Regions from separate parts of the Erwinia sp. L03-1 genome, predicted to be linked through region 1. Evidence: predicted binding sites of a transcription regulator. Region 1 holds the regulator's gene; each other region holds the start of a gene.
What was found. The regulator LexA, encoded in region 1, represses DNA repair genes until DNA is damaged. The targets are predictions, from matches to a motif close to TNCTGTATGTACATACAGNA.
Positions count from the first base shown of each region.

Region 2: the regulator LexA is predicted to act here: its motif matches at 5,234-5,253, upstream of mutH (DNA mismatch repair endonuclease MutH).
Region 3: the regulator LexA is predicted to act here: its motif matches at 6,089-6,108, upstream of dinG (ATP-dependent DNA helicase DinG).
Region 4: the regulator LexA is predicted to act here: its motif matches at 1,249-1,268, upstream of sulA (SOS-induced cell division inhibitor SulA).

Region 1 is NZ_CM178762.1:4,314,919-4,322,310, reverse strand. Features, by position in the region: gene AC4PCC_RS19825 (hypothetical protein) at 1-1,494, shown strand, start outside; gene plsB (glycerol-3-phosphate 1-O-acyltransferase PlsB) at 1,573-3,996, opposite strand; gene AC4PCC_RS19815 (diacylglycerol kinase) at 4,125-4,493, shown strand; gene lexA (transcriptional repressor LexA) at 4,601-5,209, shown strand; partial or broken gene AC4PCC_RS19805 (MATE family efflux transporter) at 5,347-6,199, shown strand; gene AC4PCC_RS19800 (CsbD family protein) at 6,446-6,655, shown strand; gene zur (zinc uptake transcriptional repressor Zur) at 6,927-7,392, opposite strand, start outside.
Region 2 is NZ_CM178762.1:809,614-817,005, forward strand. Features, by position in the region: gene aas (bifunctional acyl-ACP--phospholipid O-acyltransferase/long-chain-fatty-acid--ACP ligase) at 1-687, shown strand, start outside; gene lplT (lysophospholipid transporter LplT) at 680-1,894, shown strand; gene AC4PCC_RS03740 (NADP(H)-dependent aldo-keto reductase) at 1,949-2,989, opposite strand; gene AC4PCC_RS03745 (YgdI/YgdR family lipoprotein) at 3,175-3,390, opposite strand; gene AC4PCC_RS03750 (TerC family protein) at 3,544-4,254, opposite strand; gene mutH (DNA mismatch repair endonuclease MutH) at 4,313-4,999, opposite strand; gene rppH (RNA pyrophosphohydrolase) at 5,687-6,211, shown strand; gene ptsP (phosphoenolpyruvate--protein phosphotransferase) at 6,224-7,392, shown strand, end outside.
Region 3 is NZ_CM178762.1:2,996,659-3,004,050, forward strand. Features, by position in the region: gene rlmF (23S rRNA (adenine(1618)-N(6))-methyltransferase RlmF) at 1-245, opposite strand, end outside; gene AC4PCC_RS13820 (flavin reductase family protein) at 370-999, shown strand; gene AC4PCC_RS13825 (5' nucleotidase, NT5C type) at 1,140-1,661, shown strand; gene AC4PCC_RS13830 (M20 aminoacylase family protein) at 1,741-2,898, shown strand; gene ybiB (DNA-binding protein YbiB) at 2,911-3,882, opposite strand; gene dinG (ATP-dependent DNA helicase DinG) at 3,903-6,065, opposite strand; gene AC4PCC_RS13845 (DUF3750 domain-containing protein) at 6,221-6,988, opposite strand; gene AC4PCC_RS13850 (hypothetical protein) at 6,873-7,392, opposite strand, start outside.
Region 4 is NZ_CM178762.1:2,848,196-2,855,587, forward strand. Features, by position in the region: gene yccS (YccS family putative transporter) at 1-451, shown strand, start outside; gene AC4PCC_RS13200 (TfoX/Sxy family DNA transformation protein) at 466-1,074, opposite strand; gene sulA (SOS-induced cell division inhibitor SulA) at 1,289-1,804, shown strand; gene ompA (porin OmpA) at 2,153-3,223, shown strand; gene matP (macrodomain Ter protein MatP) at 3,288-3,743, opposite strand; gene AC4PCC_RS13220 (AAA family ATPase) at 3,928-5,685, shown strand; gene fabA (bifunctional 3-hydroxydecanoyl-ACP dehydratase/trans-2-decenoyl-ACP isomerase) at 5,754-6,272, shown strand; gene rmf (ribosome modulation factor) at 6,331-6,498, opposite strand; gene pqiC (membrane integrity-associated transporter subunit PqiC) at 6,781-7,347, opposite strand; gene pqiB (intermembrane transport protein PqiB) at 7,344-7,392, opposite strand, start outside.

The sequences.
Region 1 (7,392 bases):
ATTGAAAAAGGGGGTGAGATGAAAGCGCTAATGGACAAGTTTGCTCCCGCGCTAGCCGACAACCAGCTCCGTTTGCTGCTTTGTAAGAGCCATCAAAAGTTTGCCAATCTGGGGGCATCAAAAGTGCTGGGAGGAAGCATAATCCTGATGGGCGCGAAGACCCCGGAAAATGAAAGTGCGCAGGCGAAGTTCAGACGCTACGAAGCGAGCCAGAACTGGTTTGGCAATGATGAAAGCCAGCTGCTGACGCATCTCACCGGCGCAGCCATAAAATCTGAACCCGAGATGTTAAAAACCGCCATTGATAATGCCAATTTTGTCGTTAAGCACTGCTTTAACGGAGAAAATGGTCATACCCGCTTCGCCGGACACCGCCCCGATAAACCCTTCGCGATGTTTGATAGTTTTACTCACCAGCCCAATGAGCGTTTACCTAAATTCCTGATACGCGGTGATAGCGACGAAACGCTGACCATTAATCCGGTTGATATGGTTGATGGTAATCTGATCCGCGCCAGGGGCTCTTTTGGTTTTACCGAAAGCAATATGGGGGGAATTGGCACGCTGCCTGGCTATGACGGCAAGATGATGCGTTTATCCTTTGGTCAGGAGAACAAGCCCGAGCTGATCGAGCGGTTCTGGATGCTGAGCAGAGAGATGCAGCTCGACAGGCCGCCCTTCACCGCGCAGGCCGCGCGGGATCTGGCCAATAAGCTGGTGAACGATGCCCTGACGCCGGAGCAGCAGCAGAAGCTTTTACATAAGCCTCTGAGCGAGAGGCTACGCCAGGTGGGGAAAAACGAAGCCACGGCGTTAAGCGACAGCCAGCGAAATACCGCCGGGGTGAGTGAGCTGCGGGCAAACGCCGCCGTTTCTCATGGGTATACGCTCAATAAAGTCGCGTCGATTGTCGGCTACCTCAACTTCCTGCTGAGCAGCCAGGAGGTGATGAAAGAGATGGCCGACTCGGACGATCGTCAGGCGCTGCACGATTTGATCCTTGGGCTGACGGAATCAGGTATGCCTGGCGTGTCCCGTACGGGGCAGGAACAGGCGGTGATGCTGCAATGTCAGCTAAGCCTGGAGGATATGTGGAATAGCGAGCCGGAGATGCGGCGCTTTGGCGCGAACAATTTGGTTGCTACCCTCGAGAAAAGTCATCTCAGCCGCAGCGTGGGCATCGTTGATGAGTCGCTGCCGAATCAGGCCTGGCAGGAGCTGTCGCAGGCGCATAAAGACAGGCTGATGAATGCCATCTTCAGCAGGCTGGATGCTAACAGCCAGCTGGAGTTTTTGCACAGCAACAAAGACCGGGTGGCGTGCAACGCGTTTACTGAGGCGTGCGCGATGCAGCTGGCCGGCAGGCTGCGAAATACGCCCCCTCAGGAAACGGCCCGGCACTGGCAGGGTACCATCGCGCAGGCGATGATAGATCGCGGGATTATTGAGCCAGAACCAGAGCCTGCTCAGGGCGATGATCCCTCATCGCCCTGATTATCACTTATGCACCAGGCTACTCATGCTGACTGGGCAGCGTTACGTCGTAAGCCTGATTATCACTCACGCGACAGGCTACTCGTGTACCGCCGCGCTCTCGATGGTCATTCTCACTTCCTGCGTAATCAGCTCGGCCAGTAGATGATAGACCCGCTGCGTCTGCTCTACATGGGCATCGCCGGTGTCGCTGATATAGCCTTCGTCACGTAACGTCAGCACCAGCGTGGAGAAGACCGCCTTATCAAAAAACTCCGGCGCGTTAATGCCGTGCAGCACAGACAGGCGCTGAGCCATGGTCCGGCTCTCTTTCTCCAGCGTACCCCGGTTGATTGACGGGTTGGCGCTGAGGATGGAGAAGGTGATGGCGTAGCGCTGTAGCGTTTCGCGAACGCCCGCCGCCAGCAGCTGCAGGGTGCGGAAACGAGCCGGGCTGAGGCGCAGACTCTCTTCATCAGCGGTGAGCAGGCCCTGGCGGGCCATTTCGCTGACCAGTCCATTAAGCACCGTCGGCAGATCTTCCCTGTTCCAGTGCAGGAACAGCTCGCTTTTAAGCATCGGATAGATGACGCTTATCTGGCGCAGCAGTTCGGCTCGGGTAAGCTCGCGATGCTGCATGACCAGGACGGCGATAAGCGACGGCATGACCAGCATATGGTGAATATTGTTGCGGTAATAGGTCATCAGCACCGCCTGCTCGCGCGGCAGGATGATGATCTCGCCAATATTATCCTGCTCGATTTCAAACTTGTTCATGCCCAGCGCATGATCAAGCAGCGCCTCCGGGGTCATATCCGGCACCGTGGCATCGGGTGAGTAGGGCACGTTGCGCAGTAGCTGTACGTAGCACTCGAGCTGTGCAATCAGCTGTTCGCGCGTCATCGAGCGCTGGCGCGAGGCCAGCAGGGCGGTGACGCAGAGGTTCATGGCGTTAGCCGCCCCGGCGTTGTTTATACGCATCATCACCTGCGAGGCGATGTCGTTAACTGCGGAGGTGAGCCAGGCGGGACGCTGCGCTTCGATAGGATCGATGGCGTCGCGCCATTCCGGGACGCGCTGATTCAGATAAGTGACCAGCGGCAGCGGCTCGCCAAAGTTGACGTAGCCCTGACCCAGGTTGCGCAGCTTGCGTAACCCGCGCACCATCTGTAAAAAGCCCTCTTTCTCTTTGGTCGCGCCACGCAGTTCCTTCGCATAGGTGCCCACCTCCATAACGTGTTCATAGCCGATATAGATCGGCACCAGCGTGATTGGACGGTTGCCGCCGCGCAGCATGGCCTGAATGGTCATCGACAGCGTGCCGGTTTTCGGATCAAGCAGGCGACCGGTGCGCGAACGTCCGCCCTCAACAAAATACTCGACCGAGTAGCCGCGGGTGAACAGCTCGCCCAGATACTCGCGGAATACCGTGGAGTAGAGTTTGTTGCCTTTAAAGGTACGGCGGATAAAGAACGCGCCAAGGCGGCGGAATATCGGCCCGGCAGGCCAGAAGTTCAGATTGATCCCGGCAGCAATGTGCGGCGGCACCAGCCCCTGATGATAGAGCACGTAGGAGAGCAGCAGATAATCCATATGGCTGCGATGGCAGGGAACATAGACTATCTCGTGTCCATCCTGCGCCAGCTGGCGTACGCGCTCGCCGCCGTTAACGTTAATACCCTGATAAAGCTTGCTCCACGTCCAGCCCATAATGCGGTCGGTCAGGCGTATGGCTTCATAAGAGAAGTCGGCGGCAATCTCCTCCATCAGCTCAACGGCATTCTGCTGAGCCTTTTCAAAGGGGATTTTTTTGCTGCGCGCTTCGTCCTCTACTGCTTTAGCAATCGCCCTGGACTGCAGGAGCCTGTTGAACAGGTCCTGGCGAACGGGCAGGCGCGGTCCAACGGCGGCCAGGCGCTGGCGGGCAAAATGCATGCGCGCCACGCGAGCCAGCTTCTGAGCAATGGTTTTATCGGTGCCGTGCTCCGTTGCCATGCGCCGCAGGGAGAGCATCGGCGAAAAGCGCACGAAGCTGTCACGGCCCAGCCACAGTACGGCGAAGAACTTTTGAATGCCGTTAAGCACGCGAAGATGGGGCTGACTCTCGCCCTGAACCTCACGGCCAGGGGCGCGGCCAAACATCACCGATACCGGGACCATCTGCACGTCCAGCAGCGGGTTGCTGCGGTGCAGATCCAGATATTCGTGAAACAGCTTTACCGATTCAATATTCGGCACAAAATAGGGGAATACGCGCGGACCGTCATGAATAAAGACATGGCGGGGCAGCACTGTCCCATCGATTTCCAGCGGATCTAAGGGATCGGGGAGATCCTGTTTGCGACACTGTTCACGTAGCGCGAGCAGATCGGCCTTTGAATCGTAAGGCAGCACATACATAATAGGGCGCGACGTATCAAGCCCCAGTTCAGCGACCGGCTCGGCGGGGATCGCCTTACTCTTTAGCAAGAATTTAACCGGTAAATTCAATAGGTTATAATATAAATTACGCCAACCTGACATAGACAACATGAAGCCTCTTGTTAGCAAAGCGCGGCAAGCATACCAGAAAGCGCCAGTGAGATCTGTGGTGTTGCAAAATGTGCGCCACCCAGACATTGACGTTAAACAGTTCAAAGGGTTCCCTCATTATGACAAATAACGTCACCGGATTGACCAGAATTATCAAGGCCGCAGGTTATTCGTGGCAGGGACTGCGTGCGGCATGGCAAAACGAGGCGGCTTTTCGTCAGGAAGCCATTGTGGCGCTTGTCGCCATCGTGCTGGCCTGCTGGCTGGACGTGACGCCGATAACCCGGGTGCTGCTGATCGGTTCGGTGGTGCTGGTGGTCGTGGTTGAACTGCTTAACAGCGCCATAGAAGCGATAGTGGACCGCATCGGCAGTGAGCGGCACCCGCTGGCAGGCCGCGCAAAGGATATGGGTTCAGCGGCAGTGCTGCTGACTATTCTCATGGCGATGACCACCTGGCTGATGTTGTTAGTGCCACATATGCGATAGACGTTCCAGAATCAGACAAACTGCTGTTTTTTGTCCATCTTTAGGTTTTCATTGCGCAAATACCTGTATATACTCACAGTCGACTGTATAAACAACCAGGGGGCGGGATGAAAGCACTAACGGTAAGACAGCAACAGGTTTATGACCTGATACGCGCCCATATTAACCAGACCGGCATGCCGCCAACGCGGGCAGAAATTGCCGCACAGCTTGGCTTCCGCTCCCCAAATGCGGCGGAAGAACATCTCAAGGCACTGGCACGTAAAGGCGTAATTGAGATTGTGTCCGGTGCCTCGCGCGGCATTCGACTGATGATGGAAGACGAAGAAGGCCTGCCGCTGATTGGCCGCGTCGCCGCCGGTGAGCCGCTGCTGGCCCAGGAACATATCGAAGGCCACTACAAGGTTGACCCAGGTTTGTTTAAACCCAGCGCCGACTTCCTGCTGCGCGTGAGTGGCATGTCGATGAAAGATATTGGCATTATGGATGGCGATCTTCTGGCGGTGCACAAAACCCAGGAAGTGCGTAACGGCCAGGTTGTGGTTGCACGTATTGATGATGAAGTTACCGTCAAACGGCTGAAAAAGCAGGGCAACACGGTCCATCTTCTGCCTGAAAACAGCGATTTCGAGCCGATCGTCGTCGATCTTCGCCAGCAGACCCTGTCGATTGAAGGTCTTGCCGTGGGTGTGATCCGTAACGGTAACTGGGTTTGATAACCGTTTTATCCGTTCTAACTGACTGTTAACTGACGCGCCGCTTCGCCAGCGCGTCAGTTTATCGTTGGCTACCACTCAGCAGACGATGTGTATGACAGTGACTTGCGCAGACACCCGTCGCGCAGTGGGTACCGATGCGATTTCTAAACGCTGCTGACAAAAGCCTCTGGCGGCTTGCGCTGCCGATGATCCTCTCAAATATTACCGTGCCGCTGCTGGGGCTGGTCGATACCGCTGTCATTGGCCACCTCGATAAGCCTGTCTATCTTGCGGGCGTTGCGATCGGCACCACCATCACCAGCTTCCTGTTTATGCTGCTGCTTTTTCTGCGCATGAGCACCACCGGACTGACCGCTCAGGCTTTCGGTGCCGGGTGACAAAGCTGCGCTTGCACGCGCGCTTATGCAGCCTCTCTGCATTGCGCTGGCGGGCGGACTGGCTTTTATCGCCCTGCAATCCCCTCTTACGCATCTGGCGCTGACGCTGGTCGGCGGCGATCCTGACGTGCAGTACCAGGCATCACTGTTTATGCATATCCGCTGGCTCAGCGCGCCTGCCACGCTGGCGAATCTTGTGCTGCTGATATGGCACGCGGCATGCCGTCAGGCGGGATGGGTCGCGCTGTTTTTCTCACTGCTCTATGCCTTTGCCGGGCCTTATATTGTCGCACTGCTTACCTCGATCCCTGCTTTACAGCAGCAGGCGGATCGCTACCTGATTTGGCAGGTCCTTCTGCCGGTATGCGGCGTCTGGTGTTACCTGCTGGATGGCATGTTTATCGGTGCAACCCGCGCCGCAGAGATGCGTAACAGCATGGCACTGGCGGCGCTGGGTTATGGCCTGACCCTGATTACCGTTCCGGTGCTGGGGAATCACGGTCTGTGGCTGGCGGTCACGGTTTTTCTGCTGTTAAGAGGGCTAACGCAGGGCGCGATATGGCGGCGGCACCAGCGCAACGGAACGTGGTTTTTGCCTTCGGGTCAGTGAAATGTATCTTGCATCGCCTGGTTAATCATTGATAAAAAACAGTTTTTTATCCACCCGGGCAGGAATAGTCTTAATCTGCCGCTTATTATCGTGTCGTTCCGTGCAATCCCCTCATCTTCTACTACAATTATCGTTAGGTTAAGCAGTTCAGCAGCGTTTTATATTGCTGCCAGGCGTTATGCTTAGACGATTGTACTAAATCTCTTACACCTAAAGCTCTTTACACTCAAAGTCAGGAGACACAAGATGAATAAAGATGAAGCCGGCGGTAACTGGAAACAGTTGAAGGGTAAAGTGAAAGAAAAATGGGGCAAGCTGACCGATGACGACATGACGGTCGTAGAAGGTAAACGCGATCAGCTGGTCGGTAAAATTCAGGAGCGCTATGGCTACGCAAAAGACCAGGCTGAGAAAGAAGTCAGCGACTGGGAAAGCCACAATAATCACCGCTTCTGATAAGTAAGTTCTTTTCTCTGACAGCATTAAAGCGTTTCAGGAAGATACTCCTACCCAGGCACATGGACCGTGCCGCTTAAACTCCGCATCCCCTTTTCAACCTTTACCCACACCACACCTGAGCGGCAATCATCCAAACCCTGTCCCAGGCAGTTATCATACGATCCAGGCTGAGTGGTTATCCTGTACACACCAACCTGAGCAACGATCTGCGATCTTTACCTCTTTATTGTCCTGAATGTATCTCCTGGGGGCGTTTCTCGCATTCCGGTTAGCGTCCGCGCTTTTTACCGGCATTTTGGGTGTGATCGTGGTGGCAATTGTCCTGATGGGTACAGGCCTCAACCTCGCTACAGTCCCGACATAATCCATGCGTTTCGATGATGCTATGGGACAGGGTAAAGCCTGAGTTAAGGGCCAGCGTATTCAGGATATTTTCAACCCCTTCCGCGTGCTTCTCGGCGACAGACCCGCAGCGATCGCAGATCAGCATGGCAGAGGTGTGGGAAGGTTGCTCAAAATGATGGCAGACAACGTAGCTGTTGGTAGACTCAACGCGATGAACAAATCCCTGTTCCAGCAGAAAATCCAGCGCGCGATAGACGGTAGGGGGCTTAGCCTGGGGTTCCGTGGTGCGCAGCAGATCAAGCAAATCGTAGGCGCTAATGGCCCCGTGGTGTCCGCTCATCAGCCGCAGCACTTCCAGACGCTGAGGCGTCAGTCTTACATTACGCTGC
Region 2 (7,392 bases), 1.4 Mb from region 1:
CAGGAGGCGACGCGCCAGACGTGGATGGACAAGTTTGGCATCCGCATTCTGGAGGGTTATGGCGTAACGGAGTGTGCGCCAGTGGTTGCTATCAACGTGCCGATGGCCGCCAAAAATCACACCGTTGGCCGTATTCTGCCAGGGATGGACTCGCGACTGATCGCCGTGCCGGGCATTGAGCAGGGCGGTCTGCTTCAGCTGCGCGGCCCGAACATTATGAAGGGCTATCTGCGGGTGGAGGCGCCCGGGGTACTGGAAGCACCGCAGGCCGATAATGGAGAAGGGAAGATGGAGCCAGGCTGGTATGACACCGGCGATATCGTCAGCTTTGACGATCATGGCTTTTGTCAGATCCAGGGCAGGGTTAAACGCTTTGCTAAAATCGCCGGGGAGATGGTTTCGCTGGAAATGGTTGAACAGATAGCGCTGAAAGCCTCGGCAGAAAAACAGCATGCCGCTTCGCTGCGACCGGATGGCAGCCGCGGTGAGGCACTGGTGCTGTTTACCACCGATGCGGAACTGAGCCGGGAGCAACTGCAACGTGCGGCCCGCGAACTGGGCAGTCCTGAACTGGCGGTTCCCCGCGATATCCGCTACCTGAAGCAGCTGCCTGTGCTCGGCAGCGGCAAGCCGGATTTTGTCACGCTACGCGGCATGGCTGAACAGGTGGAGAGTCGCGATGAGTGACGGCACCCGCAGCGAGGGGCTGTTTTCCCGGGGAATGCTGGCGGTAATTGCCGCGCAGTTTCTGTCGGCATTCGGCGATAACGCCCTGCTGTTTGCCACCCTGGCGGTGCTTAAGCAGCAGGTCTATCCCGACTGGAGCCAGCCGGTATTACAGATGGTATTTGTGGCGACCTACATCCTCCTCGCGCCTTTTGTCGGGCAGGTGGCAGACAGCTTTGCCAAAGGGCGGGTAATGATGTTTGCCAACGCCCTCAAGCTGCTGGGCGCACTGGTTATCTGCTTTGGCTTTAACCCCTTTATCGGCTACAGCCTGGTTGGCGTGGGCGCGGCGGCTTACTCCCCAGCCAAGTACGGCATCCTGGGCGAGCTGACCAACGGCGAGACGCTGGTAAAAGCCAATGGCCTGATGGAGTCATCGACCATTGCCGCTATTCTGCTGGGTTCCATTGCCGGAGGCGTACTGGCGGACTGGCACCTGATTGCGGCGCTGCTGGCCTGCGTGGTGGCTTATGGACTGGCCGTGGCGGCCAACGTCATGATCCCTAAACTGGCGGTGGCGCGTCCGGGCCAGCCGTGGCATCCGGGTAAAATGTCTGCCTCCTTTTTCAGCGCCTGCCGGACGCTGTGGCGCGACGGCGAAACCCGCTTCTCGCTGGTGGGCACCAGCCTGTTCTGGGGCGCGGGCGTTACGCTGCGCTTTCTGTTAGTGCTGTGGGTACCGGTGGCACTGGGCATCACCGACAATAAAACGCCTACGCTGCTGAACGCCATGGTGGCAATCGGGATTGTGTTCGGTGCGGCGGCGGCGGCAAAGCTGGTCACGCTGAAGACGGTAGGGCGCTGCATGCCGGCGGGCGTACTGATCGGCGTGGCGGTGGTGTTTTTCTCACTGCAGCATGCAGAGGTGGGAGCCTACCTGCTGCTTATCCTGATAGGTGTGCTGGGTGGGTTCTTTGTTGTGCCGCTTAACGCGCTGCTGCAAATGCGCGGCAAGGCCAGCGTGGGCGCAGGCAATGCGATTGCGGTGCAGAATCTCGGTGAAAACAGCGCCATGCTGCTTATGCTGGCGCTCTATACGCTGGCGATAAAGCTGGGTGCGCCGCCGGTTGCCACCGGCGTAGGTTTCGGTGCGCTGTTTGCTCTGTCGATGGCGGTGCTGTGGGGCTGGCATCTGGCGCAAAAAAAGGCCAGCACAACTGACCTGTAATCTTATCGGGTGACGCGTCTGCGTCACCCGTCTCGCTCTGCCACCCGGGCCGCCTTACGGCGCCGGATAGGTGTAACGACGGTGAATCGCTTCCAGCCCCTCTAATACTTCTTCATCCAGCGTCAGCGCATAGCTGTCAATATTAATCTGTAGCTGCTCCAGCGTGGTCGCGCCCAGCAGGGTACTGGCCACGAACGGCTGCTGGCGGACAAAAGCCAGCGCCATTTTAGCGGGATCCAGGCCATGTTTATTAGCCAGCGCGACATATTCTGCAATCGCCAGCTCTGCCTGCTCGCCACTGTAGCGCGTAAAACGGCTGAACAGGGTATTACGCGCGCCCGCGGGTTTCGCACCGTTGAGGTATTTTCCACTCAGCGTACCAAAGGCCAGGCTCGAGTAAGCCAGCAGCTCTACCCCTTCGTGCTGGCTGATTTCCGCCAGGCCCAGTTCAAAGCTGCGGTTTAGCAGGCTGTAGGGGTTCTGGATGCTGACAATGCGCGGCAGCTCGTGCTTTTCAGCCAGCTGCAAATAGCGCATCACGCCCCATGGCGTTTCATTCGAGACGCCGATATAGCGAATTTTGCCTGCGCGGACCTGCTCATTGAGGGCTTCGAGGGTCTCCAACAGCGTCACGGGCGCCGTATTATCACTGTATTCATAGTTCAGCTTGCCAAAGAAATTGGTCTGACGCTGGGGCCAGTGCAGCTGATAAAGATCGAGATAATCGGTGTTGAGACGTTTGAGGCTGGCATCCAGCGCTTCGCGGATATTCTTACGATCCAGCGCCTGCTGTGGTCGGATAGAGGCATCGGCGCCGCGAACCGGGCCGGCCACCTTGGAAGCCAGTACGATCCTGTCGCGGTTACCGCGCGCCTTCAGCCAGCTGCCAATATATTTTTCGGTTAATCCCTGTGTTTCAGGGCGCGGCGGCACCGGATACATCTCGGCGGTATCAATCAGGTTAATACCGGACTGCACGGCTAAATCGAGCTGCGCGTGCGCATCGGCTTCGCTATTTTGCTCACCAAACGTCATGGTGCCCAGCCCCAGAGAACTGACTTCCAGGCTGCTGTGGGGGATACGGTGATAGTGCATTTGCCGGCTTCCTTTTTCATTATTAAAAGCTGAACCTGAACATCGCGCTGCGGATGCTGACACAACGCTGCGCGTTACGATCCGGCACCTGACTATAACCGTCGGGCGCAGCAGGGGGAAGGGGGGATTAGTCGGGAAATGTTTCTCGCGCCACCGGCGAAGGAATACAGGTGGCGGTAATGAACTTATCGCTCAACGATGGAGGAAACGTCGTCACCGTTGATTTGTAATTCGTGGCCGGATCGATCGGTATATTTCACCAGTCCGGTCTCTTTATCAATCTCAGGCTTACCCTGGGTCATAATCATCTTGCCATCCCTGGTTGCCATCACGTAATCGCTGCTGCACCCGCTAACCAGTAAGGCCAGCATCAGCGCCACCGCGCCAAACATATATTTCATTCTCCGCTCCCGTAAGCCTGTGACTGGAGCAGTAGTAATAGCGCATAAAACGGTAAAAGGTAACCGTATCACTCTGAAAATGCGTAATGAGCACGGGCCGCCATTGACTTTTTGGCTAACATCTCCGTGGCAGCCCGGCCTAACCCGTTGAATTCAGGCCGTGCGTCGGTTAGCGCGCAGCAGGTTGAGGCACTCCACGACCATCGAGAAAAACATCGCGAAATAGATATAGCCTTTTGGCACATGCAGCTCAACGCTTTCGAGGATCAGGGTGAAGCCCACTAAAATAAGGAAGGCCAGCGCCAGGATTTTAATCGAGGGATACCGCTCAACAAATTCACCAATGGATTTCGCTGCAAACATCATCACGCCCACCGCAATTACCACCGCCGCCATCATTATAATCAGGTGATCCGACAACCCTACCGCCGTAATGACCGAGTCCAGGCTGAAAATAATATCCAGCAGCACGATCTGTACGATGGCACCCATAAAAGAGTTAACCTGGGTTTCATGCGTTTCGTCACTGCCTTGAATGGTGTCGTAGATCTCTTTACCGGATTTCCACAGCAAAAAGAGTCCACCCGAGAAGAGGATCAGATCGCGTGCGGAAAAAGGGTGTTCCATCAGGGTAAATAGCGGCGTCGTCAGGCGCGTAATCCAGGCGATGGAGGCGAGCAGGGCAAGGCGCATTAGCATTGCGCCCGCTAAACCGGTGCGGCGCGCGGCATTTTGTTGGTTTTTCGGAAGCTTAGCCACAACCAGGGTGAGGAAAATAATATTATCAATACCGAGGACGATCTCCAGAATCGTCAGCGTGCCCAGTGCCAGCCAGGCGTTCGGATCTGCAATCCATTCAAACATACAGGCGTCTTATCCTAAACGAAAGTTAAACGAGGAGTATACGCATCAGTACGCTAAGCTAAAGCAAAAAATGGCGGGCCAGCAGCGAAGCCGTGAAGTTTTTCTTCAGATAAAAACCACGAGGCAGAGTCGCAATCGGTTGACCATTTTCACCAATGCCTTCGGTAAGCGCCTTACTGTTGGCGGCTTTAGGGCGGATCTGCAATACCTCGCCGTGCCGGGCGGTAATCCGTTCAACCTGACCCAGTACAATCATATCCATCAGCTCTTCCCAGTCTCGCCGGAGCTGAGCTTCTTCTTCCCGATCCGGGCTCCACAGCAGCGGTGCACCAACCCGGCGCTGCGCCAGCGGTATGGCGCGCTCGCCCTCGACCGGCACCCACAGGACTCTCACCAGCTTATGACGCACATGGCTGGTCTGCCACACCACGCCGCTATTGCCGGTAAGGGGAGCGACACAGACAAACGTGGTCTCCAGCGGACGGCCCCGCGCATCAATGGGGATCGTTTTTAGCTCTACGCCAATCTCCGGAAAATCCTGCTGGGGCTTACTGCCCGCGCTGGCGCCCAGATACATTTCCAGCAGCATCCCCACCCAGCCTTTATCTTTTTTCAAATTCTGCGGAATGGGAAGGCCGGCCCTTTGCGCCAGTTCACCCAGCGTATAGCCCGCCAGACTGCTGGCGCGTTCGAGCAGCAGATCTTCATTTTCCGGCGGGGGCAGGGGGATGAAATCAGGGGACATGAATAACTCCCGGTTGTTGTTCAAAAAAACAGCACTCTTTTCTGCCGCAGTAAAAGTTTGTTCCCGGGCTGCGGAAAACAATAATAATAGCATGATAAACAGCGCTTTTTTATCTTTGCAAAAGGGGGGAACGTCAGCACGGCAGGATCTTATGCCCCGGTTGTCAGCCACAATGAACAGGATCTCACCCCCTGTTATCCACAGAAAAATGGGATAACTCATGATTTACCTTAACACTGTTTCGATTTACAGCCTTGACGGCGGCACTTTTACCATATTTCAGCCAATTTATGCCTGGGATACCAGCATAACCTGTGGATAAAAACTCCAGTGCTCGATCTTTCACCAGCTAACGATCTTTCTAAGCTGTGGGCAGTTTGATCCCCCCCTTAATCAGCGTGAAATGCAGATAAATCCTATGCACGATAAGGGGTTAATGTCATCTCAGCGAGACGGCTGTAAAGGGCTTCAGAAAGTTTTCCCCAAACGGTAAATGAGTTCTGCACAAAGCTATCCACAGAAAAGGTGAATAAGATCGGTCAAAATCGACGATTTCTGTTTATAACTTTGTTGAGCGGTGTGAGTTATCCCTTATCAGGCCCCCATTCAGGGTGTAAAGCAGTGGTTTACCGCCTCTAAGGAGTATGAAACAATCAGAACATCCGAGTTTTAGTTTGAGGTAGTCCAGTGATCGATGATGATGGCTACCGCCCGAATGTTGGTATCGTAATTTGTAACAGACAGGGACAGGTGCTGTGGGCCAGGCGTTATGGTCAGCACTCCTGGCAGTTCCCGCAGGGGGGGATCAACCCTGGCGAGACGGCGGAACAGGCCATGTACCGCGAACTCTTCGAGGAAGTTGGCCTTCATCGTAAGGATGTTCGTATTCTTGCCTCAACCCGAAACTGGTTACGATACAAATTGCCAAAACGTTTGGTGCGTTGGGACACAAAGCCGGTGTGTATCGGCCAGAAACAGAAATGGTTTCTACTGCAGCTTATGTGCAATGACGCGGACATCAACATGCAGACCAGCAGCACGCCGGAGTTCGACGGCTGGCGGTGGGTCAGCTTCTGGTATCCGGTTCGCCAGGTTGTCTCTTTTAAACGCGACGTCTACCGCCGGGTCATGAAGGAGTTTTCCGGCGTGGTCATGCCGTTACAGGAGATCCCCGTACAGCGAAATGCGCTCTATCGACGGAAGAGAGGTTAGGCCACCCGGATTATGCTCACACAGCTACGCGAAATAGTTGAAAAAGTTGCGGGCGCCCCACGGCTTACCGAGGCGCTCGATATTCTGGTCAACGAAATCTCTCTGGCGATGGATATCGAGGTCTGTTCGGTTTATCTGGCCGATCATGACCGCCGCTGCTATTACCTGATGGCTACCCGCGGGCTGAAAAAACCGCGTGGTCGTACGGTTGCGCTGGCCTTTGACGAAGGGATCGTCGGGCTGGTAGGACGGCTGGCCGAGCCGATTAACCTGGCAGATGCGCAGAGCCACCCCAGCTTTAAATATGTTCCTTCCGTAAAAGAAGAGCGCTTTCGCTCGTTTCTTGGCGTCCCCATCATCAGCCGTCGCCAGCTGCTCGGCGTGCTGGTGGTCCAGCAGCGTGAGCACCGACAGTTTGACGAGAGCGAAGAGTCGTTTCTGGTCACGCTCGCCACGCAGATGGCGGCGATTCTTTCGCAGTCGCAGCTTAACGCGCTGTTTGGGCAATACCGACAAACCCGCATAAAAGCGCTGGCCGCATCACCCGGCGTCGCCGTGGCCGAAGGGTGGGTGGACAGTACGCAGCCCTCGCTGGATAACATCTTTGCCGCCTCTACGCTGGATGCGCAACGCGAACGTGAGCGGCTGTCGCTGGCGATGGATGAGGCTTCAGCTGAATTCCGTCGCTACAGTAAACGCTTCACGGCGGGGGTGCACAAAGAGAGCGCGGCGATCTTTGATCTTTACTCGCACCTGCTGAGCGATGCCCGCCTGAAAAAGGATCTCTTTGCTGAGATCGATGCTGGATCGGTTGCTGAATGGGCGGTCAAAAAGGTCATCGAAAAATTCGCTGCCCAGTTTGCCAGCCTGCAGGATAGCTATCTGCGCGAACGCGCGGGCGATCTGCGCGTGCTGGGGCAGCGGCTGGTCTTTCACCTTGATGATACCATTCAGGGCACCAATACCTGGCCTGAGCGCTTTGTGCTGGTGGCTGATGAGCTGACCGCGACCACGCTGGCCGAGCTGCCGCACGACAGGCTGGCTGGCGTAGTGGTCAGGGATGGCGCATCCAATTCCCACGCGGCCATTATGGTCCGCGCCATGGGGATCCCAACGGTGATGGGCGCTGATATCCAGCCTGAACTGCTAAATGGCAGGCTGCTGATCGTCGATGGCTATCG
Region 3 (7,392 bases), 1.3 Mb from region 1:
ATCGGCGGGCAGAGAAATCCTTCCGGGATCGCCCAGCTTTCAATCTGGTAAAAGTGGTGGAGCAGCGCCTGGTTGAGCACTCTCACCGCCGCCGGATTGGCAAAGTCCACCGTCTCATCACCGTACTGATTGACCGACACAAAGGTCGCCAGCGGCGGATGGCTGGCGATCAGCGCGGGGAAGTCATAGCGTCCGCGATGGCGGTTACGTGGGTGTAGCTGAGTTTTTACGGTGGTATTTTTCATGGGCGGCTCTCTTATCTTAAGGCGCGTAAGATACCTGCTGGCGTAAAAATCGTAAACCATTCCCGGCTTTTTTCCCTGCGGGAGCGGCTATTATAGTGAGTCATTCATTTTCTGAGGAGATACCATGTCGCGTACCCGCCACTCTTACCAACCCCGGCTTGGCCACGGCCTGCCGCACGACCCGCTGAATGCAATCGTTGGCCCGCGTCCAATTGGCTGGATCAGCTCGCAAAGTGCCGTCGGTGTCCGTAACCTCGCCCCCTACAGTTTTTTTAACTGCTTTAACTACCAGCCCCCGATTATCGGTTTTTCCAGTCAGGGCTGGAAGGACAGCGTGGCCAATATTGTCGAGACCGGCGAGTTTGTCTGGAACCTGGCTACCCGCGAGCTGGCGGTGGCAATGAATGAAAGCTCCGCCAGCGTGCCGCCCGGTGAAGACGAGTTCGCCCTGGCTGGCGTGACGGCCATCCCCGGCACGCAGGTGGCGGTGAGTATGGTGGCGGAAAGCCCGGTGAATTTTGAATGCAAACTGACGCAGGTGCTTCAGCTGGAGGGCGCAGACGGCGCGAAGCTCCAGCAGTGGATGGTGTTGGGTGAAGTGGTTGCCATTCATATCGATAACGACCTGCTGGAAGAGGGGATTTATCAGACGGCTAAAGCCCATCCTATCCTCCGCGCGGGCGGCCCGAGCGCCTATTACGCCATCAGTGACGATTTGCGTTTTGACCTGGTGCGCCCGGACGCCAGAAAGTAGCGGGTTAACCGTCAGTAAATGGATGGCGCTTAACCTGCCCGGCTGCGCCGCCGGGTGGTAGCCGGGAGGCAACTGCTGTATCCTGGTCAGGCACTACAATGTCTGGCCGCTTTCAACAACAGGAGTGAACGAGAGTGACAATGCAAAGAATTGCCATCGATATGGATGAAGTTATTGCCGATTTCCACCTTAAAATGCTCAATACCGTCAACGCACATTTTTCTCTGTCGCTGACCGCCAGCGAGTTGAACCTCTTCGACCTGCGCCATAAAAACCCTGAGATGCTCAATGAGATGATGGTGCTGGCCAGCGATCCAGACTTTTTTGCCGACCTGGATGTCATCGGCGACAGCCAGCGGGTGATTGCGGAACTGAGCAAGCGTTATGAGATATTCATTACCACGGCGGCAATGGAAGTTCCCACCTCATTTAACGCCAAGTTCAGCTGGCTTAAGCGGCATTTCCCGGCCATCAGGCCCACAAATATTGTGTTCTGCGGTCTTAAAAGCGTTATCAATGCCGATTACATGATCGACGATAATGCCTTTAACTTTGAAAATTTCTGCGGTGAAGGCATTTTGTATACTGCCCCGCACAATTTGCAGGTGACCGGCTATCGTCGGGCAGATAGCTGGCAGGATATTGAGAGGATGCTGCTGTAGGCGCACGGTGCGGGCAGTCATTTTATGCTACTTTACATCAGCCAGATGACAGGACTAACACCCGGAAGGAGAGGACGATATGGCTATCCCCGTTTCGCTCATTGAAGACGCTATCGGCTGGCGCAGACAGCTGCATGCGCAGCCCGAACTGGGCTACCAGGAGATTAAAACCTCCGGCTGGGTGGCCGAACAGCTGCGCGCTGCCGGGCTTCAGGTGCATACCGGCCTGGGCGGGACAGGCGTGGTCGGTACGCTGGAAAATGGCCCCGGCCCCACCATTGGCTTCCGGGCCGATATGGACGCGCTGCCGATCACCGAATCGGGCAATCCAGCCTGGCGCTCGACGCAGCCGGGCGTTATGCACGCCTGTGGTCACGATGGACATACCGCGATGCTGGTAGCGGCGGCGAAGCATCTCAGCGCGACGCGGCGCTTTAGCGGCACCCTGCATTTCGTTTTTCAGCCTGCCGAAGAGAATCTTGGCGGCGCGCGTAAAATGGTGGCCGATGGCCTGTTTGAGCTGTTTCCAATGTCGGCTATCTATGGCATGCACAACTGGCCGGGTCTGCCCGTCGGCCATATGGCCGTAAACAGCGGCGCGATGATGGCGTCGCTGGACGCGTTTGAAATCACCCTGCACGGCAAAAGCTGCCATGCCGCCATGCCGGAAAACGGAGCCGACCCGGTGGTCGCGGCTGCCCAGCTAATTCTGGCGCTGCAAACCATTCCGGCCCGGCGTCTCTCTCCCCTCGCGTCCGCCGTGGTCAGCATCACGCAAATCAACGGCGGCGAGGCGATCAACGTTATTCCAGAGACCGTGGTGCTGCGCGGTACGCTACGCTGTCTTCAGGCCGATGTGCGGGCAAAAGTGAGGGAGATGATCGATGCCTTCGTCACCACCTTTACCGTCCCGCTGGGGATCGAAGGGCGGATCGAGTACCTGACGGACTATCCGGTGACCACCAATAACGCGGCCGAGGCGCTAAAGGTGCGTCAGTGTGCGCTGTCGCTGCTTCCGGCGGAGAACGTACACTGGGAGGTCAACCCCTCAATGGCGTCAGAGGATTTTGCCTGCATGCTGGAAGCCTGCCCCGGCGCCTATTTCTGGATTGGGGCAGATGGCGCGACGGCTTCGCCTCCGCTGCATAACGCGCAGTACGACTTCAACGATGAGATGATTGGCGAAGGCATTGCGCTGTGGAGTACGCTGGCTGAGCAGCTCCTGCCGGCAAGCTAGTCAGCATTCAGCTTAATAGCCGGCCTGTTCAATCTGCACAAGCGCGCTTTCAACATCTCTCGCTCGCCCGGTTGCCACATAACAGCAGGCAATCTGCTGACGCAGCGGCTGCGGTATCGCGATTTCACGCTGCATACAGCGCGCGATCCACGCGGCCGTGGTGGCAGCGTCCTTCTCTGCCGGCAGCGCATCGCGGCCAGTCCCACTCTCTTCCTGACGCGGCAGCAGAACAACCGGCTCAGCACCGGCGATCAGGCTGATAGCCGGGCAGCGCTGCGGATTAGCATATACCTCACCTTCCGTACCGTTAAGCAGCAGCGCCCTGCCGCCAGTGGCGTGGAAAAACTTCGCCACCCGGGGAATATACTCCGGGTGAGAAACGCTGGAGAGGCGCAGGGCCGCATCTTCGGCAAAGGGCGTGAGCAGCTTCGCCAGGGTATGCGCACTATTACGTACGCCCATCCGCCAGCGCAGAGAGAGCTGTTTTTCCAGCGGTGGGCAGAGCGTGCCGACGGAGATAAACACCAGTTCCCCCCGATTAAGTTTATCCTGCGCCTGGGCCGCATCCGTTACCGCATCAATGCCCAGCGCCCGGAAAACCGCTTCGCTGGTCACTCGGGTAGGGTCGTCGCTCACCCCATGCACCAGCACCGGAAACCCCAGCGCCGAAAGCAGCAGCGCCAGCAGCGGCGTCAGATTCCCCTGCCTGCGCGCGCCGTTGTAGCTTGGGATCACCACGGGCATGGGCCGCCCGCCCGGGGGGGTGAGACGCGTCACCCGCTCCTGCATCGCCGCATAAAATCCCGGCATCTCTTCTTCGCCCTCACCCTTAATGCGCAGTGCGATAAGCATGCCGCCCAGCTCCAGCTCGGGCACCTCGTCCGCCAGAATGTGTCGATAAAGATCGCGCGCGGTAGCAAAATCAATATCACGGGCATGATTTTTCCCGCGCCCAATCTCTTTAATAATCTGTTTGTAGTCCATGCGGTTGCTCTGTTGATTCATTAACGTTTACGGCGCGTGGTCGATTTCCTGCCGCTCAGCATCGGGCTGACCGTGGGCAGCTTACCCTCGGGCATCGCCGGTTGTTCAATCGGGAACACCGGGAGTGCGCCCAGCAGGCGGGCGCCGTAGCTTTTCGTCAGCAGACGCCGATCGTAGATAACGATTTCACCGTAGCAGGTATGGCTGCGGATCAGCCTGCCGACCTGCTGAATCAGGTTAAACGAGGCGCTGGGCAGGCTCTGCACTTCAAACGGATAGCGGCGCAGGCTTTTCAACCACTCTCCCTCGGTCAAAATAACCGGACTGTCCACCGGTGGGAAAGCAATTTTATGAATATGCACCTGAGAAAGCAGGTCGCCCTTCAGATCCAGCCCTTCGGCAAAGGACTGTAGCCCAACCAGCACGCTGGTTTCACCCTGCTCAACCCGCTTACGGTGCAGCGCCACCAGCGCCGGTCGCGGTCTGTCCCCCTGCACCAGCATCATTAACCGCAGCTCGGGCAGATAAGCCAGAAACTGATGCATCGCCCGCCCGCTGGCAAACAGCACCAGCAGTCCTTTGTGCTTTGCCTCTTTAATTTGCTGGCGGAAGAAGTGCGCCATCTCCGCCAGATGCTCGACCTCGGTAGCCAGCATCGGCTCGTAGCGCATTTGCGGTATCACCAGCCTGCCCTGCTCAATATGGTTGAAGGGAGAGTCCAGCGCGACAAAGCGATCGCTCACCTTTTCACTCAGACCGGACATCTCCTGTAGCCGCTGAAAGCTGTTCAGCGAGCGCAGCGTGGCCGAGGTCAGCACCACATGAGGAATTTTACGCCACAGCAGCTTTTCCAGCTGCTCGCTAACGCGGATCCCGGCACAGTGAAAGGTCAGGTGGGCGCTGCCCTCGCGGAGGTCGCGCGTCACCCACTTCGACACCGGCGCACCCGACGCCCGCTCCATTGCCGCCAGCCGCCACAGCTTGCTGCTGGCCTCGAACCAGCCCAGCGCCTTATTCATCTGGATCAGCGTTCGGTGCAGACGAACGACATCATACTGCCCGGACTTTTCGCTTAAATCGTTCAGCAGCGCCTCTGCCAGCCCGCGCAGGCCGTCGCTAAGCTTAAACAGCCGCGCGCACAGGGTGAGGATCTCCTCGGGCAGCAGACCCATTTCAAAGCGGTACTCCCCCTCCTGATTACCCGGCGGCAGAAACTGCGCCAGCAAATGTGACAGCTGCTGGAGCTGTTCACGCACTTCTTCACAGTGGGCTTTAAGCCGCTCCGGATTGCTTAGCGCCGGCGGCCTTTTCGGACGGAACTGCGCCATGCACTGCTCAACCAGACGGCAAAAAAGATCGAGCTGGAGCGTGGTCCAGCCAGGGGTGATATCACCGCTCATTTCCAGCGCATCGCGGGCGACGTCCGGCAAATGGTGTCCTTCATCCAGCACCAGCAGCAGATTTTTGGGCGGCGGGAGCACCGATTCCGTTTCCAGCGCCGCCATCACCAGCGCGTGATTAGCGACGACGACATCTGCCTGCTCAATTTCGCGGCGGGCAACGTAAAAGGGGCACTCGCGATACCAGTGGCAGTTACTACCAAGACAGTTGGCCTTATCAGTGCTCAAACGCTGCCACAGCGACTCTTCGATGGTATCGTCGCAGTGGTCGCGCAGACCATCCCACTGATGGCGGTTACGCTTCTGTTCCAGCCCGGTGCAGAATGCCCGCTCCTCCTTGCTGGCGGTCATATCATCATCAAGAAACAGCAGCAGATCGCCCTGCTTCTCTTCGTCGGTGGCCAGGGCAGAAAGATTGCGCGGGCAGACATAGCGTCGGCGGCCAAAGGCCGCGGTGAAACGCAGGTCGGGGATGATTTTTTTCAGCAATGGCAGATCCTTGCTGAATATCTGATCCTGAAGGGCGACGTTGGCAGTACTGACCACCAGCGGCTTTTCTTCAGCCCGGCTGACGGCAATGCCGGGGATCAGGTAGGAGAGCGTTTTGCCGACGCCAGTTGGCGCTTCAATGGCCAGATGACGACCATCGTCACCCGCCAGCGTTTTCGCCACTTCAGCGATCATCTGCCGCTGAGGAGCGCGGGAGATGAAATCAGGTATTTGCTGCTGGAGGGCCTTGTACCACTCCGCAATTTGCGCTTTTAACGCGACTGTTAGCGCCATGACAACCACATTTGTTCAGAATGGCCTGTATTTTTACACAGTATTCGGTCGGCGTCAGCTCTCCTCTGCAATCATTCGCCCGATCCCCGATATCATTTCGACTTTGACTGACGCTACCTTGCCAGAAGCGCTCATTAAGGTCCCGGAAGCACTCCTCACCCCCCCGCAGGCGCGTCGGTAATGACTTTACTCGCCCCCATCCGCCCAATAAAGGGCAGACGCAGCGCAGGCGACTTAACGTCGATACCAAAATTGAGGCCGGAAATATTGAACTCAATTCCCTCTTCCGCGCCCAGCGTCAGGCCTAAAGCCCCCAGCAGAGAGATCTGCACGCCTCTGCCCGACGGCGGCAGGCCAACCAGATTATGCAGCGGGCGGTAATCCTTCCCGATGGCATTCGCGGGCAGATCCAGCCTCAGCGCAGGCACTTTCCTGCCAATATACGCCAGAAATGTGTTGCTGTTTGGGCCGGGCCAGACGCGATAGGTATGAGGCCAGGGATAGCTTTTGATGGCGGCCTCAATATGCGGGATCATCGCCTCGGCCGCACTGCCGCGATGGTCTGCCAGCAGACGAGGGGTAGCGCCAAACCAGTAGCCGTCGGGAAGCGCGTAGTTACGCCGCACCACGTTGCTGCTGCCCCAGCTGACCACCTCGTAACGGGTGAATACCGTTTCCCCTGCTTTTTTGAAGATAATCCAGGGATGAACGGCCACCAGGCCACGCCAGCCAAAGGTCGGCGCGGTATAAACCTGCACTATCGCACTGTTGCGAAAAGCGGCCGCGTCCGGGGCAATTCCGGCAGAATCACGACGGGCGCCAGACCAACTCTGTCCGCTCAGCGCCACGCCGCTGTGGCTCGCACTGAGATAACTTTGCGCAAACGACAGCAGCAGCAGGCAGATAAAACCAATAATAAATATCTTCAAATAGAGCATGTGACGGGCCCGGGGAAGCAAAGTAAAGGGAGGGTCTTACAGAGTAGGCGATTCCGGCTGCGCCTGCCAGGGCGCTGCTACCGGCCGCGTATGATGTTACAGCACCCACCACCGCGTGGGCCATCGCCTGCGCTTCAGGATTCCCTTCGGTCAGTTTGTAGATCTGCTCTGCCAGATAAGGCGATGCCTCACCGCTGATGGCCTGGCCGATATTTCCACCCGCCAGGCCCTGTATCGCCGCCGTGGCAGCCTGGATAGCCTGCTGGATGGCGCTGCCGGTGCCGTAAGGGGCCATCGCCGTGTTGTAAGCCTGATCGGCTATCTGCTTATCGATAGGATTCAGGTTACCCTGACCAGCGAGTTGTTCTCTGGCGGCCTGAAGGGCAGCC
Region 4 (7,392 bases), 1.5 Mb from region 1:
TCAGGGTAAAGATAATCGCCTTGCTTATCGTATTGCGCGCCGTGATGCGCATAACAGCGACGCTGAGCTGGCATCTGTCGTGTCGGCGATTTCTGCCGAGAAAAATGCGGATGCCCCCCTGCGGGAAGCGGCCTTTCGTCTGATGTGTCTGAATCACTCCTTTCTCAGCTATATCTCGGCGCTGGGCGCTCACCGGGAAAAAATTCAGCATGAACTGATGCTGAAAGTACTGGAGGATGCTGTCTGCTATGTTGACGACGTGCTACAGGTTAAAAGCGTTGATGAGGTAAAAGCCACAGACGCACTGGCATGCCTTTCTGAGCGAATTGAAACCATGGAAGCCGACCCGGAGACGAAAGAGCCTCTCATTCTGCAACAGGTCGGCTTACTTATTGCGCTCCTACCCGAACTAGCGCAGCTGAGAAAGCAGGTCCTCATTAATAAGATTTAGGGGTATCCGTACCTTCATTGTGAGCACCGGAGCGTCATCCGGTGCCACTCCCGAAGTTCTTCTTTAATGTCATCAGGCAGCGCCTGATGATGACGCCCCAGTATCGCCCCCTGAAGCGCAAACAGGACGCTGATGCTGAGGTTCTTATTACAGGCCCGGAGCTTTAACCAGCTCTCCTTAGCCCCCTGTTCCCTCAGCATTTGTACGCTGCTGATCCCTACCCTTCTCAGTTCGAGTTCAAGACGTAAGCTCAGGTTGGGCAGATCCTTCAGTCTCCGGTTCTGTAAAACCCCTTCCCGATGCTTACGCGCCCCCTGCAGGCAAAGTTTGGACAAAGCGATCAGTTGCTCCTGCTGGCACCAGAGCGCCGGATCAACGCGATAATAATCCAGCGTCACCGGTATTCCTCTTTTGTTGAAACAGAGAGGTTCCATCTGGCGCTCAACCAGATAGGGCTTAGCCTGTTCACAGGCACGCAGATAAAGTTCCCCCTCGGCGATGAGCGCAAAAACCACTTTCCCCACTGACAGACTGTAACCGCCAAACTGGCTGCGACTGTCGATATGTCCTAATGCGGCCAGGTCACGCTTAGCCTGCTCAATTTTTACTTTTGAATCATGCATTTCTCTCTCCTTGTGCCAAAGCCGTCCTTACGTAAAACTTTTTCTTTCCTGCGCTGTAGAAAGTATGCAATCGACGTTAAGGGTTCAATGAATAATTGCCTGGAAGGACATTTACGTTTCTTTTTTGCGAGGCATTTTCAAAAAAATAAGGTTGATCTTTACCCACCCTGCCTATACTGTATATTCATACAGTAACCCTGAGAGCGAAGCCATTATGTATACTCATTCTCTGAAGCCACGTGTTCGCACCGCTGCTTTTAATTCAACTTCAGCCTGTGCCGGTGACACATCTCAGACTGAGGGCGCAACAGGCCTGATCAGCGAACTGAACTACAGTGAAAACCAGCCAGGCATGACGCAAATGCTGTTACTGCCTCTGCTTCAGCAGCTTGGTACGCAATCGCGCTGGCAGCTATGGCTAACGCCTCAGCAAAAATTGAGCCGCAGCTGGCTAATGCAATCGGGTTTACCGCTGGATAAAGTCATGCAGGTGAGTCAGTCAGGCGCTATCACTACCGTTGAAGCGATGATTAAAGCGCTGCAAACCGGCAATTACAGTGTGGTTCTGGGCTGGTTGCCCGGTGAAATTACGCTGGAAGATCGCCTCAGACTTCAGCATGCGGCTTCTGCAGGAAATGCTCTGGGATTGATCATGCGGCCCGATCGGACAAAAATCGTTATCTCCAGACCGTGCAACGGGATAAAAATTCACTCTACTTTGTATCATTAAGTAAAAATAAGAATTTTCTCATGATTATTTTCCATCAGGCCCGCGAATAGCGGCTGATAATGGGCTGGCGCGGCACAACAATGGTTTAGCAGCTCTTAAAACCTCTTCTTTTAGGATGAAACCTGTCCACAAATGTGAAAATTTGTGTGCGGAAGGAACTTTTTTTGCTGTTGTCGCTCACATCATACTTGTAACTTTGCTGGTACGTTGTAGACTTTACGTCGCCAGGGTGCTCAATAACCACCATTTTTTGGATGAGTCACAATCGAGCTTCATAACCCGGCGAAGGATTTAATCAAAGAGCTAATGAAAGCTCATTGCCTATTTGGATGATAACGAGGCGCAAAAATGAAAAAGACAGCTATCGCAATTGCAGTGGCACTGGCTGGCTTCGCTACCGTAGCGCAGGCCGCCCCGAAAGATAACACCTGGTACACCGGTGCTAAACTGGGCTGGTCTCAGTACCACGACACTGGTTACTACGGTAACGGTTATTCCAACAATGATGGCCCAACTCACGAGAGCCAGCTTGGCGCTGGTGCATTCGGTGGTTATCAGGCTAATCAGTACCTGGGCTTCGAACTGGGTTATGACTGGCTGGGTCGTATGCCTCACAAAGGCAACAACGTAAACGGCGCATTCAAAGCACAGGGCATTCAGCTGGCTGCTAAACTGAGCTACCCAATTGCTGACGATCTGGACGTTTATACACGTCTGGGTGGTATGGTATGGCGTGCAGACTCTACTCAGCAGAACACCCTGACTGGCAACCGTATCAGCGACCACGACACCGGCGTTTCTCCGCTGGCAGCTGTTGGTGTTGAATACGCACTGACCAAAAACTGGGCAACCCGTCTGGACTACCAGTGGGTTAACAACATCGGTGATGCAGGTACCGTTGGTACGCGTCCTGATAACGCCATGCTGAGCGTTGGTGTTTCTTACCGTTTCGGTCAGGATGATGCTGCTCCAGCTCCGGCTCCAGCACCTGCTCCGGCTCCAGTTGTTGAAACCAAGCGTTTCACCATGAAGTCTGACGTTCTGTTCACCTTCAACAAGGCTACTCTGAAGCCAGAAGGTCAGCAGGCTCTGGATCAGCTGTACACCCAGCTGAGCTCACTGGATCCTAAAGACGGTTCAGTCGTCGTTCTGGGCTTCACAGACCGCATCGGTTCTGAGCAGTACAACCAGAAACTGTCTGAGAAACGTGCTCAGTCCGTCGTTGACTACCTCGTTTCTAAAGGCATCCCATCTAACAAGATCTCTGCACGCGGTATGGGCGAATCTAACCCAGTTACCGGCAACACCTGTGACAGCGTGAAAGGCCGTAAGGCTCTGATCGACTGCCTGTCTCCGGACCGTCGCGTAGAAATCGAAGTTAAAGGTATCAAAGACGTTGTAACTCAGCCACAGAGCTAAGTTCTTTCTTTGATAAAAAAACCCCGCTCCGGCGGGGTTTTCTTTTTAGAACTCTTGCTGGAATTCAGTCTGGCTTACCTAATATGGCCTTAAGATCCTGCCTGAGAGATGACATCTGGTTCGCATACTGCTCTTTTCGTTCTGCATCCTCAATCAGCTGCACGATGGTTTCTGAAAGCGTGCTGCTTCTCCGCTGGGCCAGCCCCGCCAGTCGCTGCCAGACCAGATATTCCAGATCGATCGACTTTTTACGGGTGTGCTGATGCTCAGCATTGAAATGCCGTTTGCGACGAGCGCGAATGGTCTGCTTCATTCTGTTTTCAAGCGCAGGATTGATATGCTTGCTTATCCAGATAAGCACATCCACCGGTCGGTTTTCCATAGCCAGAAGTTCGTCGACAGCAACCTGTGCCGCGCTGTTTTCCAGATAGCGCGTAATCGCCTCACCCTCCCGGTGTTTTTTTACCAGGTATTTCCATTTCCAACCGCTTTCAAGATTTTCCAGTTGCTGATATTTCATCGGAATCTCATGCTGACTATATAACGGGTTAAGAATAACAGTTTTTATCGCGCAGCCGCACACAAAACAAGGATGTTCGCGCCATTGCGATCTGAACATCAGGTGAAACACATGTCCCCGGTGCTTAACAGGCTGAAATCTTGTATAATGCCGCTTTTACTCATTTTAGAAAAATACGATAACTTTGACCAATAACAGATTAGAATGGCGTGCTTTACAGCCCGATATCGAAAGCGTCCAGCCCCTTTTTTCGCAGGCTTTTGAAGCCGACGGCAGCTGTTTTGCTCTGGTGCAAGCGCGCCTGTTTAACGGTCTGAGCCTGCTTCTGCAAACGCCAGCGGCATTTCCGCTGATGTTAATCAAGACGCCAGAAAATATTGAATATCAAAAACTCCTGCAGGACGAGCTCACCCGCCTCGCTGAGGAGGATGACGATTCGCTCTATGGCGGTCACTATCAGGTTGAGGGGATGTCAGTCAGCTGGCAGACTGCCGTCACACCTGAAGATAATTTCGCCAGCACGGGCGGTATTCATCGTGCAGACTGGATTGAAGCTGAACAGCTTTTTGGCTGCATTCGTCTGCAGCAGACTACCCTCATTCCAGAACCCGGCCTGGTTCACAAGGCTAACGGCGGCACGCTGATTCTCTCGCTGCGCGCACTGCTGGCTCAGCCGCTGCTCTGGCTCCGACTGAAAAAGATCATGGCCACCGGTCAGTTCGACTGGCATTCTCCTGATGAAACCCGCCCGTTACCCGCGGCTATTCCTTCAATGCCGATGCAGTTCCGTCTGGTCCTCACCGGCGACCGCGATGTACTGGCAGATTTCCAGGAAATGGAGCCAGAACTCGCCGCTCTCTCGCTGTATGGCGAATTTGAAGATAATATTCAAATCGTCGATGCCGAAGAGTTCATCCTCTGGCTGAGATGGTTTAGTGACATCGCCGTCAGTCATGATTATGGGCCGATTAAAGAAGATTTTTGGCCGGTAATGATCCGTGAAGCCGTACGTTATACCGGCGATCAGGACACGTTACCGCTCTGTCCGGCCTGGATCTCACGCCAGCTCCATGAAGCAGCGATGTACAGCGAGGATAACAGCCTGAGCGGGGAAAATATCCTTAACGCCCTGGAAATGCGCGAGTGGCGCGAAGGCTTTCTGGCCGAGCGCGTGCGGGATGAAATTCTTCTCGATCAGATACTCATAGAGACGGAAGGCGAAATGATTGGGCAGATCAATGCCCTGTCAGTGATTGAGTTTCCTGGCCATCCCCGTGCCTTCGGCGAACCGTCGCGCATCAGCTGCGTGGTTCATGTTGGCGACGGCGAGTTCACCGACGTCGAGCGCAAAGCCGAACTGGGTGGCAATATTCATGCGAAGGGCATGATGATCATGCAGGCGTGGTTGATTGCAGAGCTGGAACTGGAGCAGCAGCTGCCCTTTTCTGCGTCAGTGGTATTTGAACAGTCCTACTCGGAAGTTGACGGCGATAGCGCCTCCCTGGCTGAACTCTGCGCGTTAATCAGCGCACTCTCCAGCCAGCCGCTGACTCAGCAAATTGCCGTTACCGGTTCGGTCGACCAGTTTGGTCGCGTACAGCCGGTCGGCGGACTGAATGAAAAGATTGAAGGCTTCTTCCATATCTGTAATCAGCGTGACCTTAACGGCAAGCAGGGGGTTATTATCCCCGCCGCTAACGTGCGTCATCTCTCCCTGCAGCAGGACGTAGTGGATGCAGTACGGGAAGAAAAATTTCATATCTGGGCAGTGGCCAGCGTGGATGAAGCCCTGCCTTTACTGACCGGCGCAGAATGGGACAAAGAAGAAGGCCCCTGCCTGTTACGGACCATACAGGAGCGCATTGCGCAAATTAATCAGCAGGAGCTGCGCCATCATCGCCCGTGGCCCCTGCGCTGGCTGAACTGGTTTAACCAGAGCTGATTGGGCTTGTTCAGCGTACACCTGTTCGCTAAACTTCGTGCTTCACTAAAATAAGGCTTATTGACAACATGGTAGATAAACGCGAATCCTATACAAAAGAAGACCTCATTGCCTCTGGTCGCGGAGAATTATTTGGGGCTGAAGGCCCACCGTTACCCGCGGGCAACATGTTGATGATGGACCGCGTGGTCAAAATGACCGAAGACGGCGGCAACTACGGTAAAGGCTTTGTTGAAGCCGAACTGGATATCAGTCCTGACCTCTGGTTCTTCGGCTGCCACTTTATCAACGATCCGGTTATGCCAGGCTGTCTGGGCCTGGACGCCATGTGGCAGCTGGTAGGATTTTATCTGGGCTGGCTGGGGGCCGAAGGTAAAGGCCGTGCGCTGGGCGTTGGCGAAGTGAAATTCTCTGGTCAGATACTGCCCACGGCTAAGAAAGTTTCCTACCGTATCCATTTCAAGCGGGTGATTAATCGCAAGCTGGTCATGGGCGTGGCGGATGGTGAAGTGCTGGTCGACGGTCATGTTATCTATACCGCCAGCGATCTGAAAGTGGGCCTGTTTAAAGACACCAACGCTTTCTAAGATGCAGAAACGGAAACCTCCGCCCGGGCGGAGGTTATTCGTTGGTTAAACAGGATGATTATACCGAAACCGTCCTGTCCTCCATGGCTTGTCGCCACCCTCCCAACCAGTGAGACCTCGGTTCTATCGTTTGATAGGGACATATCTCTTTGGACCGTCCGGTAATACCGGCCTGATAACCGCGTGAATGTGCCCGTTCGAGTCGATCTCGTTTCTGTCTCTTCATCATGCCTGTTGTCCCCTCTTCAGGTCAGGTGGATTCTGGTGGAAAGAAATCAGCGGTTACTTACTGCGCAACCACCCTTAAGTTCTATCGCCATCAGAGACAAAAATCAATGCGCAATTTTCACGCCAGCGTCATCAAAATGACACGTCAGCCGGGAATGAGAACACCTTAAAATTGGCACTTTAAGGCTTTAAGGCGCTGTTTAAACATTAAAAAAGCCTTCGACCCTGGCAAACATCCGCTTGCAAAGATCAAAGGCTTAAGGGCAAAGATTAAATTATTTTAATTATTGCTAACTATCGAATTAGCAATAACCCGTGCTTCCTGCTGCCATCCTGCCGCCAGGGTTTTCACCAGCGCATCATAGCCATCTTTGTTTTGCGGCAGCGTCAGAGAAAAACTGCGCTTGATGATTTGCCCCTGATGCTCAAGGATCCAGTCCCCGCTAATCACCGCATGACCGTCATAGCGACCGTGGAAACCGGTAACGTTGACGTTGAGCTTGTCCTGCGACTGTCCCAGCGGTGAAGCAGATACCAGCCAGCCGGGCAGTGCTTCACCCAGATTGGCTACCAGCGTCTGCTGGAGCTGCTGGTCCAGCGGGCTGGCCCAGAGGTTATTACTGGCGATAACATACTGCACATCGCTGCGCTGAAACACCACGCCGTTGCCCGCAAGGTAGTCCGGCACGGCGACGTGCTCAACCCAAACCGCCGGGCGGCTGGCATCTTCACGGCTGCTTACCACCGTACTTTTACTGGCCGACGGCAACTGGTAGTAGTTCGTTTCCGGCGTACTGCTGCATCCGGCCAGCGTCAGCGCCAGCGCAATGGGGATCCATTTCATCATTGTTTCGCCCTCTTCGGCTGTGGGTCCTGCCCTGGTTTAGCCTGA